DNA from 3 places in the Lysinibacillus sp. FSL M8-0337 genome. Region 3 is predicted to be linked to each of the others. Evidence: predicted binding sites of a transcription regulator. Region 3 holds the regulator's gene; each other region holds the start of a gene.
The links. The regulator Rex, encoded in region 3, represses fermentation and respiration genes when NADH is low (regulators of the CRP and FNR family bind a similar motif). The targets are predictions, from matches to a motif close to TTGTGAAATATTTCACAA.
Positions count from the first base shown of each region.

Region 1: the regulator Rex is predicted to act here: its motif matches at 2,391-2,408, upstream of MKY08_RS19410 (cytochrome ubiquinol oxidase subunit I).
Region 2: the regulator Rex is predicted to act here: its motif matches at 2,220-2,237, upstream of qoxA (cytochrome aa3 quinol oxidase subunit II).

Region 1 is NZ_CP151996.1:3,979,639-3,983,918, reverse strand. Features, by position in the region: gene gatB (Asp-tRNA(Asn)/Glu-tRNA(Gln) amidotransferase subunit GatB) at 1-562, shown strand, start outside; gene MKY08_RS19420 (thioredoxin family protein) at 730-1,293, shown strand; gene MKY08_RS19415 (diacylglycerol kinase) at 1,406-2,320, shown strand; gene MKY08_RS19410 (cytochrome ubiquinol oxidase subunit I) at 2,659-4,005, shown strand; gene MKY08_RS19405 (cytochrome d ubiquinol oxidase subunit II) at 4,002-4,280, shown strand, end outside.
Region 2 is NZ_CP151996.1:3,218,271-3,222,550, reverse strand. Features, by position in the region: gene qoxB (cytochrome aa3 quinol oxidase subunit I) at 1-1,070, opposite strand, end outside; gene qoxA (cytochrome aa3 quinol oxidase subunit II) at 1,098-2,036, opposite strand; gene MKY08_RS15570 (DUF2785 domain-containing protein) at 2,804-3,646, opposite strand; gene MKY08_RS15565 (hypothetical protein) at 3,890-4,280, opposite strand, start outside.
Region 3 is NZ_CP151996.1:4,091,292-4,095,571, forward strand. Features, by position in the region: gene groES (co-chaperone GroES) at 1-186, opposite strand, end outside; gene MKY08_RS19870 (CPBP family intramembrane glutamic endopeptidase) at 360-1,124, shown strand; gene tatC (twin-arginine translocase subunit TatC) at 1,162-1,983, opposite strand; gene MKY08_RS19880 (twin-arginine translocase TatA/TatE family subunit) at 2,004-2,219, opposite strand; gene MKY08_RS19885 (redox-sensing transcriptional repressor Rex) at 2,334-2,969, opposite strand; gene MKY08_RS19890 (ATP-binding cassette domain-containing protein) at 3,265-4,280, shown strand, end outside.

The DNA.
Region 1 (4,280 bases), 110 kb from region 3:
ATCAGAAATTCCTGAACTGCCAGATGCTCGTAAAAAACGCTATGTTGAAGAATTAGGCTTAACACCTTATGACGCGGGCGTGCTTGTTATTTCTAAAGAAATTTCAGATTTCTTTGAAGCAATGGTAGCTGATGGTGCAGATGCAAAACTTTCAGCTAACTGGTTAATGGGCGATGTTTCAGCTTATTTAAATGCTGAACAAAAGGATCTTAAAGATACAGCGTTAACACCAGAAAACCTTGCTGGTATGGTGAAGTTAATTACGGACGGTACAATTTCTTCTAAAATCGGTAAAAAAGTATTTGCTGAATTAGTAGAAAACGGCGGTTCAGCTAATGACATCGTAAAAGCAAAAGGTTTAGTTCAAATTTCAGATGAGAGTGCCTTATTAGCAATTGTTACAGAAGTATTAGATAACAATGCACAATCAATCGAGGACTTTAAAAATGGTAAGGATCGTGCAATTGGCTTCTTAGTCGGTCAAATTATGAAAGCGACAAAAGGCCAAGCGAACCCACCAATGGTTAATAAATTATTACAACAAGAAATTGCTAAACGCTAATTTTTTGCTATTACAATGAGTCAAGAAAGTGTCTTCACTTTCTTGACTTTTTAAATGGAAAGACTATACATACTAACAAAAAGTAGCACTTAATAGTTGTCTAAAATGAGTATTCATAGCAAAATATAGAATAGAAACAATCACATCACTTAAAAAGGGGATAGTATATGAAAACTGAGCAACAATATTTTGAAGAAGCCATTTCAATTCAACAATATATGGATCAGATGACGACGCTAAAAGAAGATAGCTTTGTAATTTATGATGGTTTTGAAGTGCCAACAAACGATGGTTTTGTAACGTTACTGAAGGACAAGCAACCAAAAATTTTAACCATTACAGAAGATTGGTGCGGGGATGCAATGCTAAATAATCCAATTATTCGTCGTGTTGCAGAAGCAGCAGGATTAGATATGCGCACAGTTTTCCGTGATGCAGATACGGATTTAATCGACCGTTATTTAACAAATGGTGGACGCGCGATTCCGATGTATATTTTATTAAACGAGTCAGGACAAGTGATAGGTAAATGGGGACCACGTGCGCCAGAGTTACAGGACATTGTTGTGAACAAAAGAGCGACGTTGCCAGATAAAGAAGACCCGAATTTTGAGGAAGCACAAAAATCGCTTTACGCTGAAATTCGTGAAGACAATATTACCAACAAAACAAATTGGACTTATGTATATGAAGATTTCAAAAAACATGTAACAGCAGCATTACAAAAATAAAACATTTTACTTAGCGACAGTGGTGTTTGGGCTGGCGTAGTAATAGTAGTGCAACATTTCAACGAAAAATTCGTTGAAAGTATTAGAATCTTATGAAGCAGGAAGGTATGTTATGAAACGAGCAAGAATCATTTATAATCCTACATCTGGGCGAGAAGTGTTTAAAAAGCATCTACCAGAAGTATTGGAGAAACTAGAGGTAGCAGGCTATGAGACATCTTGTCACGCAACAACTTGTGAAGGTGATGCAATAGAGGCAGCAAAAAATGCAGTAGAACGTGGATTTGATATTATCATAGCAGTTGGTGGCGATGGGACGTTAAATGAGGTTGTTTCTGGTGTAGGCCAATTCGAAAAACGTCCGAAGATTGGTCTAATTCCTATGGGGACAACGAATGATTTTGCACGTGCTGTCCATATACCACGAAATATTGATGAAGCTGTTGATATTATTATTAAAGGCGATACCTTACCAGTTGATGTTGGATTGTTAAATGGAGAACGCTATTTCATCAATATTGCTGCTGGAGGACGTATTACAGAGCTAACGTACGAAGTACCTAGCAAAATGAAAACAATGCTTGGACAGCTCGCCTACTATTTAAAAGCAGTTGAAATGATTCCATCTATTAAGGCATCACATATGCGTATTGAATATGATGGTGAAGTATTCGATGGCGATGCCATGATGTTTTTATGTGGCTTAACGAATTCAGTAGGAGGCTTTGAAAAGCTTGCACCAGATGCGAGCATAAACGATGGATACTTCACATTATTAGTATTAAAAAAAGTAAGCTTGCCAGAATTTATTCAACTTGCAGCAATGGCTTTACGAGGCGAACATTTAAAGGATGATCGTGTTATTTATAAAAAAGCAAGTGTCGTAAAAGTAACGACGGATAGTGAAGTTCATTTAAATTTAGATGGTGAATATGGTGGAGATGCGCCTGCGACTTTTGAAAACTTAAAGCGCCATATTGAAATTTTTGTCCCAATTGAAGATATTCGTGAGGAAGACCGTATTTAGATTAACAAAAAGCGTAAATTTTATTTTATAAATTTACGCTTTTTGTATTTTATTCCCATATAATGAAGGGTTGTGAACGAATTAAGAAAAATGTTTGGCAAATGTGCGTATATTACTTGAACAAAATTTGAAACCTTTATAATAGGCCGAAATATCGGACCATTATAAAGGTTTTTTTCGTTGGAATAGTGGAAAATATGGGTATGGGAAAGGGAAAGGAAGTGGTGCAGTTGTATAAGTCACAGGAAAAGAAGCTTATTTGGTTAAGTTTTGGTGTTGCAATTATCATGCTACTTTCCATACTTGGAAGAATATTTGGAAGTTAGGAGGGCAATGAGATGATTAATGAATCAGCAGTCTTTTGGAGTCGTGCGTTAACGGAGCTTACGTTATCATTCCACATCATTTATGCAACGATTGGTGTCGGTGTGCCGTTAATGATCATGATCGCACAATGGACTGGATATAAAAAGAATGATGAACATTATATTTTGATGGCGCGACGTTGGGCACGAGGTTTCGTCATTACCGTTGCTGTAGGAGTCGTAACAGGAACAGCTATTGGATTGCAATTATCGTTACTATGGCCGAATTTTATGCAACTTGCAGGGCAAACGATAGCATTACCGCTCTTTATGGAAACCTTTGCATTTTTCTTTGAAGCCATTTTCTTAGGAATTTATTTATATACATGGGATCGCTTTGATAGCCAGAAAAAGCATATGTTACTCCTAATACCTGTTGCAGTTGGTGCATCTATGTCAGCTGTCTTTATAACAATGGTAAATGCCTTTATGAATGCACCTCAAGGCTTTGATATTGTGGACGGACAGCTTGTAAATATTCAACCATTTCTAGCGATGTTTAACCCAGCCATGCCAACAAAAGTTGCGCATGTTCTTGTAACAGCCTATATGACATCAGCATTCGTCTTGGCAGCCATTGCAGGCTACCGTATGCTCAAAGGCTCAGATCATGTTTACCATAAAAAGTCTCTATTTTTATTGATGAAAATCGGTTTAGTTTCATCCATTGCTGCAGCAATTATAGGCGATTTCTCAGGTAAATACTTAGCGGAATACCAACCAGAAAAATTAGCAGCGGCTGAATGGCATTTTGAAACAACAGATAAAGCATCTTTGATTTTGTTCGGTGTTTTGGACGGCGAAGAAGTTAAATACGCCATCAAGGTTCCTTATGCTTTAAGTATACTAGCACGCAATAATCCAAATGCAGAAGTCATTGGTTTAGATCAATATGCGGAAGAAGACAGACCACCGCTTTATATACACTATCTTTTTAATATCATGGTCTTTATCGGCATGTTTATGGTATTAGTGTCTTTCCTTTACGTAGTAGGAAAACCCCGTGGTTGGCGCTTTATTCATACTCGATGGTTTAGATGGATTATTGTTGCAGGTGCACCACTGTCAATTATTGCGATTGAAGCCGGTTGGTGGCTTGCGGAAGTTGGACGTCAACCGTGGATATTATACGGTATTATGCGCACACCAGACGGCGCTACAACGAGCGATCATGTAGATTTGATGATGCTGTTATTTACAGGTGTGTATACCGTACTTGGAATAGGAAGTACAGTCGTATTAGTGCGTATGTTTAAAAAGAATCCAATTGAACGTGAAATTGAAGATCGACATACAGAAAAGGGCGGTGACATCATATGACATTAGAGGTTTTAGGAATTTCAGTTTTGTGGATATTCCTTTTCGGTTATGTGATGGTGGCATCTATTGATTTTGGGGCAGGTTTTTTCAATGCTTACAGTTTACTTATTGGAAAAAATCATGTCATAACCAATATTATTAAGCGTTATTTATCGCCTGTATGGGAAGTAACAAATGTCTTTTTAGTATTTTTCTTTGTAGGGATTGTAGGATTCTTTCCACAAACCGCCTTCTACTATGGAACAATCTTGCTTGTTCCAGTCAGCATTTCATTA
Region 2 (4,280 bases), 870 kb from region 3:
TTAACCCCTGTTGGAACAGCAATCGCCATTGTTGTAATAGAGAATACACTGTTTACCATAACGCCGTGACCCATTGTATAGAAGTGGTGGGCCCATACTAAGAATGATAGTAATGAAATAACAACCATACTCATTACCATTGATTTGTAACCGTATAAGTTTTTACGAGCAAATGTTGCAATAACTTCAGAGAAGATACCGAAGGCAGGAAGAATAACGATGTAAACTTCAGGATGTCCCCAAACCCAGAATAGGTTGGCCCAAAGCATGTCCATACCGCCGTCTGTCATCGCAAAGAATTTTGTACCGAATTGACGGTCTAACATCATTAATGCAAGTGCTACAGTTAATACTGGGAAAGCAAATACGATAATAACGTTTGTGATTAAAATTGACCAAGTAAACATTGGCATTTTCATTAAAGTCATACCAGGAGCACGCATTTTAAAGATTGTCGTGATGAAGTTAACACCAGTCAATAACGTACCGATCCCTGATAATTGTAGTGCTAAAGAATAATAGTTGTTCCCAACAGTTGGACTAAATTCTGTACCTGCTAATGGGAAGTAGGCTGTCCAACCTGAATCTGGTGAACCACCAATAATGAATGATAGGTTCAGTAAACCACAACCTGCTGCGAATGCCCAGAAGCTGACAGCGTTTAGACGTGGGAACGCAACGTCACGAGCACCGATTTGTAATGGAATAACGATGTTCATTAAACCGATAACAAATGGCATTGCCATGAATAAAATCATGATTAAACCGTGCGTAGTGAAAATCTCATTATAGTGTTGTGCATCAAGTAGTCCGTTATCAGGAACTGCTGTTTGTGCACGCATTAAAAGTGCGTCGATACCACCGCGGAAAAGCATTAAAAGTGCAACGGCGATATACATAATACCGATTTTTTTATGATCGACTGTTGATAGCCAGTTTTTATAGAAGTAGCCCCATTTTTTAAAATACGTAAGGCCTGCTACGACAACTACTGCTCCAACTACGATACTAATAGCTGCTGCTAAAATCATCGGTTCTTGCAGTGGATGGAATAATTCTTCCATACTCATAGGATGCGCTCCTTTCAAATTTGAAAATTAGTGTGAATGTGTTTCGGCATCTGTTTTGGAATGATCCATATCTTCATGGTTCATATCTTCGTCAGACATGTCCATGTTCCCATGGTCCATACCTTCCATATCCATGTCACCATGTGCCATTGGTGCAGGGCTGAAATCTAAGTGAGTAGAAGAGTAGCTTGAACGACCTACATGTTCAGCTGCTAATAATTCTTTGAATTTTTCTTCAGTTAATGGTTTTTCGTTCGCTTTTACGTCTTTAACCCATTGATCGAAGTCTGCTTGTGTCATAGATTGTGCTTCAAATTCCATTTCCGCGAATCCGCGACCATTAAAGTTTGAGTTACGCCCCATGAATGAGCCAACTTCATCAGCTGCAAGGTGAATAGTTGTTAACATGTCACTCATCGCATATTTTTGACCAGCTAACTGTGGAATCCAGAAACTTGTAATTGGACCGAATGAATACAGTTTGAATTCAATAGGACGATCTGTTGGAATGTTTACATAGTTCACAGTTTCAATACCTTGTTCAGGATAGCTGAAGTGCCATTTCCAGTTTGAAGATGCTGCATAAATAACAAGTGGTTCTTTATTGTCATAACCTTCTGGTGTTGTTTCTACCGTACTAGTAGTTTTTACAGTAACAATTGCTAGGAATGCTACGATAATAATAGGAATAACTGTCCATGTAATTTCAAGTACATGACTACCTTCTTCATGAGGTGGCTCATAATCGGCAGAAGCTTTTGATGCACGGTATTTTGTTAGCATAAATGCAAAAAGCACATACACGACTAGTAAAATAACTGCCATTGTAATAATGGATAAAATAATTGTGTTTGATAATGTTTGAGCATTTGGTCCTTTTGGATTGAAAACAGTTAATGGTTCACAACCAGACAGGATTGCGATAGCGCCAAATGCTAGTAACATTAAGCTAAATTTTTTATTCATGTTTGACTCCTTTCTATAAAACGGCTATTCATAAATTTCATGTGTAGTAGTATTGATTCACATTTATAAATAGTGGGTATTGAGGTCACCTCTTTTATCTGATGTACCAATCAAATACGTTTGCATTAACAATGACAATGGCATGGTTCAATATGAAGCATAAAGTCTAGTAAATGATTGGTCTTTTGCAAGCGTTCACAAACATGATGATGTATGCACCATAAATTGGACAATTTTTCAATGTAGATGGTCGCACCATGTCTTTGTTTGCATATAGGATTATACGCCCGCTTCACTAGAAAAAAAAATATTTAATTATAGAACTGATAATGAATAGGGGGTGATTATGAACATTTTTTGAACAAAAAAAGCTATTTTACTATTGGTATTTTAAGGTTTTGTTAAATTAACACTGTATAAACGTTGAAAATACTGCGTTTGTCGTATTTAACTAAGTAAATAATTTTTTTGTGAAAATTATCATTTCACATTTTAGACGATGTTTTGTAATAAAGTCCATGATGCAACTATGTTTTCGGTACTTTTTTGTTGCGTTTTATCTAAAAAAGGAGTATGAGAAAAGTCGGTTTTAAGTGCTTGAAAGGATAAATTTTCTATGTAAGGGATGATTATAAAGGGGGATATTGGTACATTGTTGAAATTATGTTAACATAATTAAACGATTTGAAAAATTAACAAATATTAGTATATTAATATTGGTTTTCGCAAAAAGAACATCCAAATGCGTTGGATGTTCTGGTTTGCATTTAAGAACCGAGCTTCAACCACTTTGCGATTTGCAAATACAGTGTGTTTTGAAGTTTTGGTGCTAGGTTATTCATTTTTAAAGCGAAATACAAAGTTTTCATTGCGTTCAATGTGCAAGTACGCCCACTAAAAAAGCTTTGATTGTAACCTTGTGTTACTAAATGCATTTCGAATTTATCAAAAACTTGCTCTACCCATTCAGATAGTGCTTCCTCGGAATAATTCCTTGCTAATAATGCTTCAATAATATTTACAAGGCGCTCTTCCTCGTCGTTGATAAAAACAACATCTTTCCAAGTTACTAGTTTAAGTGCATGTAAGATAGAAGGAGCATGTTGCAAATCAAACTTCGGATGTTTAATTGTCATTGCCGCTAAATCTGCCCCGTGTGCAACACTATGTGCCCAGCCTTTACCTTCTACAAATCCTCTTGTATCATTTTCAAGTAACAAATAGCGCCCTATTTTTTTAAAGAAAGATTGTAAGCTTGTGTCATTTAAAATAAGGAGTTCACTATCTTTTGCCAAAATGCCTGCTACAAGTAAAGCTGAAAAAGAGCGAGTGAAAACACTATCCGTCATTTGTTCGCCAATGTTAGCGTATAGGAAATCTTCGCTGGTTGCTGTGTCAAATAAACCTTGTAATTGCTGAGCACTTAGGAAATTATCGCTCAATAAGTCGATAAATAGTCTATATATCAGGTGATCGCGTAGTTCGCCGTCTGTTGAACCGATATGCGCTACCATTTCCTTTAGCAACCATTCGCCCTCTTTATTAAAAAAAGCTTGCCGTTCGGAAAGTGTCATAGATGAAAATGTTTGTAATGTTTCTTTAATCTCCATGCTGAATGCCTCCAAAAATAAATCTCTCATTCATTATACATTTTTACTCAAGAAATTTGTCTGTAGTGAATTATTTAATGCTTACTTTCACAATAGGAATACCGGAAACTATAGAAAGCTGATATGATAATAGCGCAAAGGCTGATCAATTCATAGCCTGATTCACGACAAAAAGACATACTTTTAGTATGTCCAAGGCTGCGGTTAAATGTAGTTTTACATAAACGTGTTTTATTTTGCTTCCTATAAAATAACGGCAGATTTGATGCCGAGTGGCCATTCAATCATTGTATTTTGATTTGTTTTTAATTCCATAAGGATACTAGCATTTTTGATGGCATCTAAAAGCCACTCACTATAATAGAGAGTGGGATGAGGATGCTGTAAAATACGTTTCATATCATTTATGTCAATTTGCAAAAGTTTATAGTTGCATTCAATATGAACGCTTTGGGGAATAATAAAAAGTGACGCTTGATGTTGATGGCCAATCGAGATGGAACCGGGAATATTGCCATGCATACTTGTAATATGTGTCGTTGCTTCTTTTGTAAACGTATTTAATTTTGTCTGTGTAAATAATTCAAAGTCAATTGAATAATCTTGTAGCGGACCGTGTGCTGTCGTAATCGAT
Region 3 (4,280 bases):
GTCGTCAACTTTAACGTCAAGCTCTACACGTTGTCCGTTTTCTAAAACACGACCTGTCCCAACTGCTACTACTTTACCTTCTTGCGGTTTTTCTTTTGCAGAGTCTGGTAGTACAATCCCAAATGCAGATTTTTCTTCTACCTCGATTAGTTCGATGACAATACGATCTCCTAGTGGTCTTAACAAGTAAAACAACCTCCTATTAATTTAAATATTAGTTGAAAGTTTATTAGCACTCTATATCAACGAGTGCTAATACATTTATTATGATAATCAATCAATTCTTTTTTTGCAAGCAAGAACTTCGAAAAATTTTGTTTTCTTTCCATATTCCTCTACAATAGAAAGGAAGCTTATGAATGGAAAGGATTTTGACTGTGAATAATTCTCTAAAAAGCGTTCAGCATAAAAAAACTGCTCTGTATGTTTTAATCGTTTACATTATCATGCAAGTATCAGGTAGATGGTTGCTTTTACCGTTCCATAAATTTGTGATGAATACAACAGGCTTATCTCATGAACAAGCAGCTCCTATCACACAAGGCTGGTATATCGCACTCAGCTTTGCGATTGCATTGATTTTAAGTTTAATTTTAACCACTCGCGATAAAACGTTTTGGGATGTCTATCAAGGTAAAAAAGAGTCTATCCCACTTACAATTATGTGGGGCGTTTTAGGTTTCTTCCTTGTATTCTTCGGACAAATGATTGGAGCGGCTATTGAAATGGCCGTTTTTGGAATCGAGGGGGGCTCACAAAACACTGCTGATATCGTAGCGATAGCTAAAGGTGCACCCATTGCCATTTTAGCGATTGTTGTCTTTGGTCCAATTTTAGAGGAATTCGTCTTCCGTCGCGTTATTTTCGGCTCACTTGTTCAAACGACGAATTTCTGGGTGGCAGCCATTGTTAGTGCCATTTTCTTCGCACTGATTCATTTTGATTTTTCACACATCCTGTTGTATACCATTTGTGGTTTGATCTTTGCTTTCCTATACCACAAAACAAAACGGATATGGACATCAATTATTGCGCACATCATGCTAAATGGCTTTTTGACACTTGTCCAATTAAATGCTGAACCGTTGCAAAAGTTTTTACAAGAACTGCAAAAAATGCAATAAAAAAGCTGGATGTGGTCATCACATCCAGCTTTTTAAATTAGTCATTCATTTCTTCTATTTGTCGTTTTTGCTCAGCTAACAAACGCTCCACTTGCTCACGTTCTGCTGCTATCCGTTCTTCCTCTAACTGCATTGCTTCGGCTTGTAAAAATTTACGATAGCCCCTGCGCGCTATAATAATACTAATCTCATAAATTAAAAATAGCGGAATTGCTACAATAACGTTTGAAATAAAGTCGGGTGGTGCAAGAAATACCGCTATCACAACTAACACGAAATATGCATATTTTCTGAATTTCACCATTAATTCAGGATTTAATATACCTAAACGCGCTAAAAATAACGTTACAACAGGTAACTGAAAAACGATTCCGAAAGGCATAACTAGGCGAAACAAAAATGAAAAATATTCGTTAATACCAATTGTTTGTTGTATTTCTAAATCCGCAGATAAGCCCATCATAAAGTGCATAACATATGGGAATAGCACATAATAAGAAAATGATGCACCTGCTATAAATAGAATAAACGAGTATGGAATATATTTTAAAGTAGCCTTACGTTCTGTCTCATGTAAACCTGGTGTAATAAACAGCCAGATTTGATGAAGAAGCAATGGTGAACTTAAAACAAATGCTATAATAACCGTCACTTGCAAGTATACAACAAGTGGATCGGTCACTTTAAACGCGTTTAAAGTTAGTTGCTCTGCTTCTTTACTATATTGAATATATTTAATAATTGGTTCGGCTAGATAAAAGCCAACTATAAGTGCAATAACAAAGAAAACAGCACAAATTAAGAGCCGTTTTCTAAGTTCTACTAAATGCTCTGTAACAGTTAATTCTCTTGGATTCATATTAAATTGACATCCTTAACTTACTTAACGTTATCATTTTCTTTATGTTCAATTACTTTCTTTTTTGCATCATCATCGTCATCAGCTAGACCTTTTGTTGCATTTTTAAATTCGCGAAGTGTAGAACCCATAGCTTTACCTAGCTCTGGTAATTTCTTTGGTCCGAAAATTAAAATAGCAACCACACCGATAATAACTAGGCCAACTGGTGAAATAGCACTTAAGTGCACAACCATTACAGCCACCTCCTCTTATATATATCATTTTAACTTAAATTTTTAGGTTTGGCGAATTTATTTAGATAGTTTGAACGCCATCAATTGTAACTGTTTACAAAATTGTGAATGCACTTATTTATCGCTATTTCTTATTAAATATATAAGCGCTTGCAATTCAACTGATAAATCTATTGTTAATAATTTCATAGAATCGGGTACAGTAATTCGCTCTGGTGTAAAGTTTAAAATACCTTTTGCGTCCATTGCTGCTAAGCGATCCGCCATCTTCTGAGCAGAGCGTGAAGATACTGTTAAAATAGCTAGGTCTGCCCCGTATTCAGCATACTTTTCTTCTAGTAAATCGGGATGATACACAGGAATATTGCTGATCATTTTCCCTTCCTTTGGCGCCTTCGAGTCAAATGCCACCACAATGTGTGTATTATGATTTTTCTGGAAATTATACTTTAAAAAGGCATTACCTAAGTTCCCCACACCGATTAATGCTACTTTTGTTGTTTCATGCTGATCTAGTGTTTGACTAAAAAATGTCAATAGATGTTGTACATCGTAGCCATATCCCTTTTTCCCAAGCGCACCAAAATAAGAGAAATCACGACGAATCGTTGCAGAGTCGATTTTCATCGCTTCGCTCAATTCCTTCGATGAAATACGTTCCATTCCTTCTTGTGCAAAGTTTTGGATAAATCGATAGTAAAGAGGAAGTCTTTTAGTTGTGGCTTGTGGAATTTTCACTTCTTGTTTCAAACTTTTTCCTCCTTATAAACACATCAAATCCACCGAAGTGCATTTGAATATTCTTTTGAAACATGCTTATACAAATCAATTACACCGCAGTGTAATTGCGTCCAGATTCTTTCCAAGCTTATGCGGTAATCTGTGACATCCACTGGTGGATTTCCCTTTAGTTAACGGCGTTTTTTACGCCACTAACTAAAGAGAAATCGTTTCAATCTTACATGACAGCTTGGAATAAGTAAAGCACTGACATTGCAAGCAAATCCCTCATCATTTACACTAAGAATGAATTGAGGTGTCAAGAATGATTGTATTACAAGTCAATCAACTATATAAATCCTTTATTGCCGATGAAATTTTAAGTGGCGTAAAACTAGAAGTTCAACACCGTGATCGTGTCGCATTAGTAGGACGTAACGGTGCTGGTAAATCCACTTTACTAAAAATCATTGCCGGTCAATTGTCATATGATGCTGGCGATATTATCATTCCAAAAGGTGTACAAGTCGGCTATTTGGAACAACATGCTGGACTAAATTCTACGTTATCAATTTGGGACGAAATGATGACAATTTTCGAACCGCTTCTTTCACAAGAAAAAGCATTACGTTCCCTTGAACAAAAAATGGCTGATCCGGCCGTTTACGATAACTCTGACATGTATTCAAAGATAATGTCCGAATATGACCAATTACAACATGATTTTAAAGATGCAGGTGGCTATCAGTACGAGTCTGATACACGCTCTGTTCTTCATGGTATGCAATTTTACCCAGAGGATTATGAAAAACCAATTAGCTCCTTGTCAGGGGGCCAGCGAACTCGTCTAGCTCTTGCTAAGCTGCTACTAAGCAAGCCCGATTTATTAATTCTCGATGAGCCTACCAACCATTTAGATATTGAAACGCTATCTTGGTTAGAAAATTATTTAAAAGGCTATGAAGGCGCTATTTTAATTGTTTCCCATGACCGTTACTTCTTAGATCAAGTCGTTTCTATTGTCTATGAAGTATCTCGCCATCGCGTCACAAAATATACAGGCAACTATAGTGCCTATTTAGATGAGAAAGCAAAAAACTATGAGCGCGATATGAAAATGTTTGAACGTCAGCAAGATGAGAAAGCCAAGCTTGAGGATTTTATTCAAAAAAATATTGCCCGTGCCTCAACGACCAAAATGGCACAAAGCCGACGCAAAATGCTTGAACGCACAGAATGGATGGACTCCCCTGAAGGAGATGAAAAATCCGCTAGCTTCGGTTTTACAATTGAACGCCAAAGTGGTAATGATGTGCTTTCTATTGATGCCTTAGCTGTTGG